2 regions of the Cupriavidus sp. 01L45 genome follow, and region 1 is predicted to be linked to the other one. Evidence: predicted binding sites of a transcription regulator. Region 1 holds the regulator's gene; the other holds the start of a gene.
What was found. Region 1 encodes sigma-54, which starts transcription at its own class of promoters, with help from an activator protein. Its sites were predicted from a motif close to TGGCANGNAANCTGCTTT; they were not measured.

Region 2: AC1DT6_RS37945 (ATP-NAD kinase family protein) is a predicted target of sigma-54. The motif match lies at 2,698-2,715, and genes of this name have one in related genera.

The regions. Positions count from the first base shown of each region.
Region 1 is NZ_JBFTSG010000013.1:61,013-65,643, reverse strand. It holds gene lptA (lipopolysaccharide transport periplasmic protein LptA) at 66-710, shown strand; gene lptB (LPS export ABC transporter ATP-binding protein) at 747-1,532, shown strand; gene AC1DT6_RS11225 (RNA polymerase factor sigma-54) at 1,680-3,155, shown strand; gene hpf (ribosome hibernation-promoting factor, HPF/YfiA family) at 3,205-3,555, shown strand; gene ptsN (PTS IIA-like nitrogen regulatory protein PtsN) at 3,937-4,392, shown strand; gene hprK (HPr(Ser) kinase/phosphatase) at 4,471-4,631, shown strand, end outside.
Region 2 is NZ_JBFTSG010000088.1:13,734-18,364, forward strand. It holds gene AC1DT6_RS37935 (haloacid dehalogenase type II) at 1-290, shown strand, start outside; gene AC1DT6_RS37940 (sigma-54-dependent Fis family transcriptional regulator) at 502-2,523, shown strand; gene AC1DT6_RS37945 (ATP-NAD kinase family protein) at 2,762-3,886, shown strand; gene AC1DT6_RS37950 (thiamine pyrophosphate-dependent dehydrogenase E1 component subunit alpha) at 3,898-4,631, shown strand, end outside.

The DNA.
Region 1 (4,631 bases):
CAGCCGCCAGGAAACGAAGCCGCCCGCGGGCCACAGCCGTCCGCGCCAACCGCCATCACGCCAACATGAATTCACTCCTGACGACATCGTCCTGTCGCCGCCGCAGCACGGCCGCTTTGCTGACGCTGGCAGCCGTCCTCGGCCTCACGCTGGCCGCGCCCGCCAGCGCGGAGAAAGCCGACCGCGAGAAACCGCTGGTACTGGAAGCCGACAACGCCAGCTATGACGACGTCAAGCAGGTTTATGTGCTGACTGGCAACGTGGTGCTGACCAAGGGCACCATGGTGTTGAAATCCGACGCGGCCGAAGTGCGCACCGATCCCGAGGGCTACCAGTACGCCGTGGCTACGTCCAAGGGCGGCAAGCAGGCTTATATCCGCCAGAAGCGCGACAACGTCGACGAATACATCGACGGCTGGGGCGACCGCATCGAGTATGACGGCAAGCAGGAACTGTCCAAGCTAATCGGCCGCGCACGCATGGCGCGGCTGGCCGGCGCCAAGCTGGTCGACGAGATCCGCGGCGCAGTGATCACCTACGACAGCCGCAACGAGTTCTACACCGCCAGCGGCGGTACGGAGAACGCGACGGCGGGCAGCCCGTCCGGTCGCGTGCGCGCCGTGTTGTCACCGCGCCAGGAGCAACCCGCCAGCGGCGCCGCCGGCGCCCCGCTGCCGCTCAAGCCTGCGCCCGCCCCCGTCAATCCCTGACGCCGCCGCGTCGCCCGATCCACGGATTCAGCCTTCATGACCGTTACCCAAACCGCACCCTCCCAGCCCGCCACCCTGAAGGACAGCAGCACGCTGGTCGTGCGCCACCTGAAAAAGCGCTACGGCTCGCGCACGGTGGTCAAGGATGTGTCCCTCGACGTAAAGAGCGGCGAGGTGGTCGGACTCCTGGGGCCCAACGGCGCGGGCAAGACCACCTCCTTCTACATGATCGTGGGACTGGTGGCACTGGACGAGGGCGACATCGTGCTCGACGACAAGCACATCAGCGGCCTGGCCATTCACGAACGGGCACGCATGGGCCTGTCCTACCTGCCGCAGGAAGCTTCGGTGTTCCGCAAGCTGAATGTGCAGGAGAACATCCGCGCGGTACTGGAATTGCAGATCCAGGACGGCAAGCCACTTGGCAAGGCCGAACTCGAGCGCCGGCTGGACACGCTGCTCGATGACCTCCAGATTGCCCACCTGCGCGACAATCCGGCGCTTTCGCTGTCAGGCGGCGAACGCCGCCGCGTGGAAATCGCCCGCGCCCTGGCCTCGGCGCCCCGCTTCATCCTGCTAGACGAGCCCTTCGCCGGCGTCGACCCGATCGCGGTGGGCGAGATCCAGCGCATCGTCAGCTTCCTCAAGGCGCGCAATATCGGCGTGCTGATCACCGACCACAACGTGCGCGAGACGCTGGGCATCTGCGATCACGCCTACATCATCAGCGAAGGCGCCGTGCTGGCCTCGGGCCGGCCTGAAGACATCATCGCCAACGAGTCGGTGCGCAAGGTCTACCTGGGCGAGAATTTCCGCATGTAACGCGGCGCGCCACAGCAAGCGGCAGCTGCGGCGACCTTGTGCCCAAGGTGGCTCCGGTGTCGCCTTTTACCCTGCAACGATCACGGCGTCATCAGCGATAGCAATTTCCGTTCCACCGGCACGGAAGTTGGGCATAAAATAGGTCGCATGAAACCGTCGCTACAGCTCCGCCTCTCGCAGCATCTCGCGCTCACGCCGCAACTCCAGCAGTCGATCCGGCTGCTGCAACTGTCCACGCTCGAACTGCAGCAGGAAGTGGAACAGGCGCTGACCGAGAACCCTTTGCTCGAACGCGAGAACGACTGGCTCGACAGCCCGTTGCGCGTTGCCGCCGACGGCTCGGTCAACATGCAGAGCGCTCCCGCGCCGGCGCCCGCCGACGGCCAGGGCACCAGCGAGAACCGCCCCGACGGCGCGCCCGAGGCCGAAGACAGCTATTCCGACAGCAACGAGGACTACGGCAACGACTGGAGCCTCGACGACTTCGCCCGCCGCCCGCAAGGCGACGACGACGAAAAGACCCCGATGCAGTTGCGCGACGCCGAACCCACGCTGCGCGAACATCTGATGGAACAGCTCGCGCCGCTGAAAATTTCGTTGCGCGACAAGGGGCTGGCCATCTTCCTGGTCGAGTCGCTGGACGACGACGGCTACCTGAGCGCCTCGCTCGAGGAAATCTGCAGCGAACTGYCGGATGAACTTGAATTCGAGGTCGACGAGATCCACGCCGTCCTTACCCTGCTGCAGAGCTTCGATCCGCCTGGTGTCGGCGCACGCAATGCGGCCGAATGCCTGGCGCTGCAATTGCGCCGCATCAAGCACCCGCAGCGCGACCTGGCGCTGACCATTGTCACCAATCACCTGGAACTGCTCGCGGTGCGCGACTACACGCGCCTGAAAAAAGCGCTGCAGGTGGACGAGCCGGAATTGAAGTCGGCGCATGAACTGATCCGCTCTCTGGCGCCTTATCCGGGCCATGCGTACAGCCGCCCCGAAGCCGACTTCGTCGTGCCCGATGTTTTTGTCCGTAAACTGAATGGCGGCTGGATCGCGCAGCTCAATCCGGATGTGATGCCGCGGCTACGTATCAACGACATGTACGCGCAGATATTGCGCGGTGCAAAAGGCGATGCGGGTGCTGCGGGACTGCAGCAAAAACTGCAGGAGGCACGCTGGTTGATCAAGAATATCCAGCAAAGGTTCGACACGATATTGCGCGTTGCACAAGCTATTGTCGAACGTCAAAAGAACTTCTTCACCCACGGTGAAATTGCGATGCGCCCCTTGGTTTTGCGGGAGATTGCCGATACACTGGGTTTACACGAGTCCACCATCTCTCGGGTGACTACCAATAAATACATGGCAACGCCGATGGGGACTTTCGAGCTGAAGTATTTCTTCGGCAGTCACGTATCCACAGAAACCGGCGGCGCGGCCTCGTCAACGGCAATTCGTGCGTTGATCAAGCAACTGATAGGAGCCGAAGACGCCAGGAATCCCTTGTCCGACAGCCGGATTGCCGAATTGCTCGGCGAGCAAGGCTTCGTAGTGGCACGACGCACCGTTGCCAAATACCGCGAGGCGCTCAAGATTCCGGCAGTTACTCTCCGCAAGACTTTGTAGCCGAGTTGCATCGCCTGCCTGGTGCAACTCTTTCAGAAGGAGAAACGCTATGAACTTCAAGATCAGTGGACACCACTTGGACATCACGCCCCCGCTGCGTGAGTACGTGGAAACGAAACTGGAGCGTATCGTCAGGCATTTTGATCAAGTCATTGGCGTAAGTGTGCTGCTCTCTGTCGACAATACAAAAGAAAAGGACCGGCGGCAGTACGCGGAAATCAATCTACATCTCAAGGGCAAGGACATCTTTGTCGAAGCGCATCATGAAGACCTGTATGCCGCTATCGACGCGCTCGTCGACAAGCTCGACCGGCAGGTGATTCGCCATAAGGATCGCGTGCAAAGCCACGACCGCGAAGCGGTCAAGTATCAGATGGCCGCATCGCAGATGCAGCAATGACCGTGCCTGGTGGCCCACAGACCGGGCCGCCGGTGTCACTCCCTTGAAACCGGAATCAAGCCGCGCCCATAGCGCGGCTTTTTCGTTCCTGGCGCTCATCCGGGACCACGCGGGGGATTCCGCAACGCATATGGACCGGTGTATGCTGTGCAATACATAGTTCTCAAGCTCAACGATTTTTCCGTGCACGCGGCACCGCTTCCGCGCATCGGGTATTGCAATGCACAAGGCGGGGGCGGGCCTGCTCTATAATGGCCAGACGCCCGACACCGGCAGGGGGACACCCGGTGAAACTTCGGACCTTGGTTTTTTCTTCTTTTTTGCCCGGCGCGATGCCTCCCGGCCCCGGGCCTGCTTACTAGAAAACCCTGCGCATTCCACATGAATCGTTTGGCTAAATTGCTGCCACCCGGCAACATCAACCTCGACGTCAGCGTCACCAGCAAGAAGCGCGTGTTCGAACAGGCCGGGCTCCTCTTCGAGAACAACCATGGCGTGGCGCGCGCTACCGTGACCGACAACCTGTTCGCCCGCGAATCGCTGGGGTCCACTGGTCTTGGCGCCGGGGTTGCCATTCCGCATGGCCGCATCAAGGGACTGAAGCAGCCACTTGYCGCCTTCATGCGCCTGGCCGAGCCGATCCCCTTCGAATCTCCCGACGGCAAGCCGGTAGCGCTGCTGATCTTCCTGCTGGTGCCCGAACAGGCCACCCAGCAACATCTGGAGATTCTCTCGGAGATCGCCCAGCTGCTGTCCGACCGCGAGATGCGCGAAGGACTGGCTACCCTGCCCACCCCCGATGACGTGCACCAGTTGCTGACGCAATGGCACCCCTGACCGGCCTCGGCGATCTTTACGCAGGCGAGCGGGGCAATTGTCCCCGCTGTCTGAAAGCTCGCTCCTGAAAGCACCCGCATGGAACTCACTGGCGTCACCTCGCAGTCGATCTTCGACGACAACGCAGCCGATATCAAACTCTCCTGGGTAGCCGGTCTGGAAGGCGCCGACCGGGCGTTCGATGTCGAGTTCGCACGTGAAGCCACTTCCGCGGCCGATCTCGTCGGCCACTTGAACCT
Region 2 (4,631 bases), on a different contig from region 1:
GCCTGCCGTGGGACGCCGTGTTCAGCGCGGACATCGTGCGCCACTACAAGCCGGAGACGGAGATCTATCAGGGCGTGATTGCCTTCTTCGACCTGCAGCCGCACGAGGTGATGCTGGTAGCGGCGCACAACAACGACCTGCGGCATGGCCGCTCGCACGGCATGCGCACCGCCTATGTCAACCGGCCCACGGAGTACGGGCCGAACCAGTCGAAGGATCGTGCGGCCGAGTCGGACTGGGATGTGGTCGTGGACAGCCTGACGGCGCTGGCGGACCGGCTTTGCGGCTGAGCTTGCGTAACACGCGGCTGGTCCGCCGCAGGGTGCCGCAAGCGCTCGCCGGCGCACTTCGGATGAAGAGGTTTGCCCAAGCCACTCCCTGTCGGATACATTAGGACTCCCGGCCGCCCGCGCCGCAACTGCGGCGCACAGAGGCAAGCCAGAGCCGGGAGTTGGCTCCCGCCAGGACGGCGGCGCGCCAGGAGACGACAAGGAGACGACGATGGACCTGCGGCAACGCGAGCACATCGACACGGTAGTCCAGCTCACCACCCGCGCCGGCGCGCCGATGCTGCGCGCGCCCGAAACCATCATCCAGAATTCGTGGCGGCGCTGCGTGCACCAGTACGGCCTGGACCCGGCGCGCATGCAGCAGGCCTGCATCCTGCCGCAGACCCGGCTGCGCGAGCACCAGCAACGTATCGACGATTTCGCGCGGATCGCGCGCCACGGCTTGCAGACGCTGTATAGCCAGGTGGCCGGCATGGGCTACGTGGTGCTGCTGACCGATGCGCAGGGCGTGACGGTGGATTACCTGGGCGACGCCAGCGCCGATGCCTCCCTGCGCCACGCCGGGCTGTACCTGGGCGCGCAATGGAGCGAGGCCGGCGCCGGCACCTGCGCGGTGGGCACCGCGCTGGCCACCGGCCAGGCCCTGACCGTGCACCAGGCCGACCATTTCGATGCCACGCATATCCCGCTGACCTGCACCGCGGCGCCCCTGTTCGATTCGCACGGCAGCCTCTGCGCCATCCTCGACATCTCCGCGCTGACCTCGCCGCAGGCCAAGGACAGCCAGGGACTGGCGCTGCAGATGGTGCGCATCTACGCCACCCGCATCGAGAACGCCAGCTTCGTGCGCAGCCACCGGGAGGACTGGATCCTCAAGCTCAATGCCGCGCCGGAATTCGTCGACGTCAATCCGGAATACCTGCTGGCGCTTGACGCAGGCGGCCGCATCGTCGGCCACAACCGCCGCGCCCAGCAGATGCTGGAGGCCGAGCTGGGCGTGCAGCCCGGCGGCGCGCCGGTGCTGGGCATGCCGTTCGAATCGCTGTTCGAGGCGCGGCTCGATGAGCTGGGCCGCTTCGTGCATTCGCGCCCGAGCGAGCAGCGCGCGCTGGCGCTGGCCCGCAGCGGCGGGCGGCTTTACCTGAGCGTGATGCCGCCGGCCTTGCGCTGGCAGCGCGCCCGCGACACCGCCGAGCGGACCACGCCGCTACAGGCGCCGCTGGCCGCCCTGTGCGGAGGCGATGCGGCACTGCAGCAGCAATTGCTGCGCGCCGCCAAGCTGGTCGACTCGCCCATCAACCTGCTGATCAACGGCGAGACCGGCAGTGGCAAGGAATATCTCGCCAAGGCCTTGCACCAGTCCAGTTCGCGCCGCCACGGGCCTTTCGTGGCGGTGAATTGCGCGGCGATCCCGGAGTCCCTGATCGAGAGCGAGCTGTTTGGCCACCTGCCCAACAGCTTCTCCGGTGCCGGCTCCCGCCCCAAGCGCGGGCTGATCCAGGAGGCCGACGGCGGCACACTCTTTCTGGACGAGATCGGCGACATGCCGCGCGAGCTGCAGTCGCGCCTGCTGCGCGTGCTGGCCGAGGGCGAGGTGCTGGCGATCGGCGCGTCGCGCCCGGTGCCGGTCAACCTGCGCGTGATTTCCGCTACCCATCATCCACTGGACCAACTGGTCAGCAGCGGCCGCTTCCGCGAGGACCTGTACTACCGGCTCAACGGCGCGCGGCTGATGCTGCCGCCGCTGCGCGAACGTACGGACCTGGACTGGATGGTCGACAAGATGCTCGGCGGCGCCGAGCAACAGGCCGCCGTGAGCCTGTCGCCCGCGGCGCGCGCGCGGCTGCAGGCGCATCGCTGGCCCGGCAACCTGCGCGAATTGCGCAACGCGCTCGAGTACGCGCGCGCCGTCTGCAACGACGGCCATATCGAGGCGGAGGACCTGCCCGATGGCCTGGGCGAGATGCCGGTGCGGCAAGATCTGCTGCCGGTATTTCCCGGCACGGCGCCCGCGGGCGCGGCGGCCGAAGCCGCCCCGGCCTTGCCGGCGCCCGGTTTCGACCCCCACCTGCTGCCGCCGGAAGGGATGCTGCTGATGCAATACCTGCGCGCGGCGGGCTGGAACCTGAGCGCGGTGGCACGCCAGATCGGCGTAAGCCGGATGACGCTGTACCGCCGCATGGCGCGCTACGGCATCGAGTCGCCCAACCAGCGCGACGCGGGACACCACTGAGGCGGGCGGCGCGGCGTGCCATCGCCGCCCGCTACACCTGTTCACCACCTGTACAACTGATGCTGTGACACCTGTCACGCCGCAGCCCGCGTACACCCCGCAACGTCCCCGTCCGGCCCTGTTTTTCTCGGGGTAATCCCGTGTTTCTTGCCGCCGGAACCCGCTTTCGCGGGGTGGCACGCCCATTGCGATATGCCTGTCGGAACCTGGAAAAAAACCAGGGCGACAGGAGACATGCATGGGTGAGCACGCGCTGGCCGCACGGCCGCTGGTCGGCATCATCGCCAATCCGATTTCCGCGCGCGATATCCGCCGCGTGATCGCCAACGCCAATACGCTGCAACTGGCCGATCGCGTCAATATCGTGCTGCGCCTGCTGGCCGCGCTGTCGGCTTGCGGGGTCGGCCGCGTGCTGATGATGCCGGACCGCGAAGGCATGCGCGTGCTGCTGGCGCGCCACCTGTCGCGCCGCCAGGGTCCGGACGCCGCGCTGCCGGAGGTGGAATACCTCGACATGCCCGTCACCGCGCGCGTCGACGACACCTTCCTGGCCGCACGCATGATGCGCGAGGCCGGCGTGGCCGCCATCATCGTGCTCGGCGGCGACGGCACCCACCGCGCGGTGGTGCGCGAATGCGGCGCCGTGCCGATCGCCGGCCTCTCCACCGGCACCAACAACGCCTACCCCGAAATGCGCGAGCCCACCATCACGGGCCTGGCCACCGGCCTGTTCGCCAGCGGCCGCATTCCCGCCGCGCATGCGCTGGTCGGCAACAAGCGGCTGGACATTGCGATTGCCGGCGAGGGCGAGGTGCGGCATGACATCGCGCTGGTCGACGCCGTGATTTCGCACGAGCACTTCATCGGCGCGCGCGCCTTGTGGAAGACCGAGACGCTGGGCGCGGTCTTCGTGTCCTTCGCCGATCCGCAGGCCATCGGCCTGTCCGCCATCGGCGGCTTGCTTGAGCCGGTGGGCCGGCACGAGCCCGGCGGCCTGGCGATCGAACTCGCCGCGCCCGGCGAGGGCCGCTTCGAGCTGCGCGCGCCGATTGCGCCGGGCCTGCTGCGCGCTGTGCCCATCGCGGGCTGGGAGCGCCTGACCGACGGCGTGCCGCACCGCGTGCGCCAGCGCGCCGGCATCGTCGCGCTCGATGGCGAACGCGAACTGGTGTTCGGCCCGCAGGACACCGTCACCGTGACGCTGCGCGAGCGCGCCTTCGTGAGCATCGACGTAGCCGCCTGCATGCGCTACGCCGCCGCCGCGGGGCTGATGCGCAGCGGGCGCGCGCCACCGCAATCGCAGCAGCAACATCCTCCACCCCAGCCACTGACCGAGTTTTTTACCGCCACCACAAAACCTTGAAGGAGACAGACATGACAGCCAACTCATCCGGCGCCGCCGGGAACACGCTGCCCCTCGACAAGCAGGAACTGCTCGCCGTCTATCGCAGGATGCGCACCATCCGCGATTTCGAAGAACGCCTGCACGTGGACTTCGGGCGCGGCGACATCCCGGGCTTCGTCCACCTCTACGCCGGCGAGGAAGCCGCCGGGGTCGGCATCCTGCACCACCTGGGCGACGGCGACCGTATCGCCAGCACGCACCGGGGCCACGGCCACTGCATCGCCAAGGGCGTGGATCCGGTCGCGATGATGAAGGAGATCTACGGGCGCAAGGGCGGCTCCTGCAACGGCAAGGGTGGCTCCATGCATATCGCCGATCTGTCCAAGGGCATGATGGGCGCCAACGGCATCCTGGGCGCGGGCGCGCCGCTGATCTGCGGCGCCGCGCTGGCAGCCAAGTTCCGCGGCAAGGGAGAGATCGGCATCACCTTCGCCGGCGATGGCGCATCCAACCAGGGCACCTTCCTGGAGAGCCTGAACCTGGCCGCGGTGTGGAACCTGCCGGTGATCTTCGTGATCGAGAACAACGGCTACGCCGAATCCACCGCGCGCGATTACGGCACCGCCGTGGACAGCTACGTGGACCGCGCCGCCGGCTTCGGCATTCCCGGCGTGACCGTGGACGGCACCGATTTCTTCGCGGTGCACGAGGCCGCGGGCGAAGTCATCAAGCGCGCCCGCGAAGGCGGCGGCCCGGCCCTGCT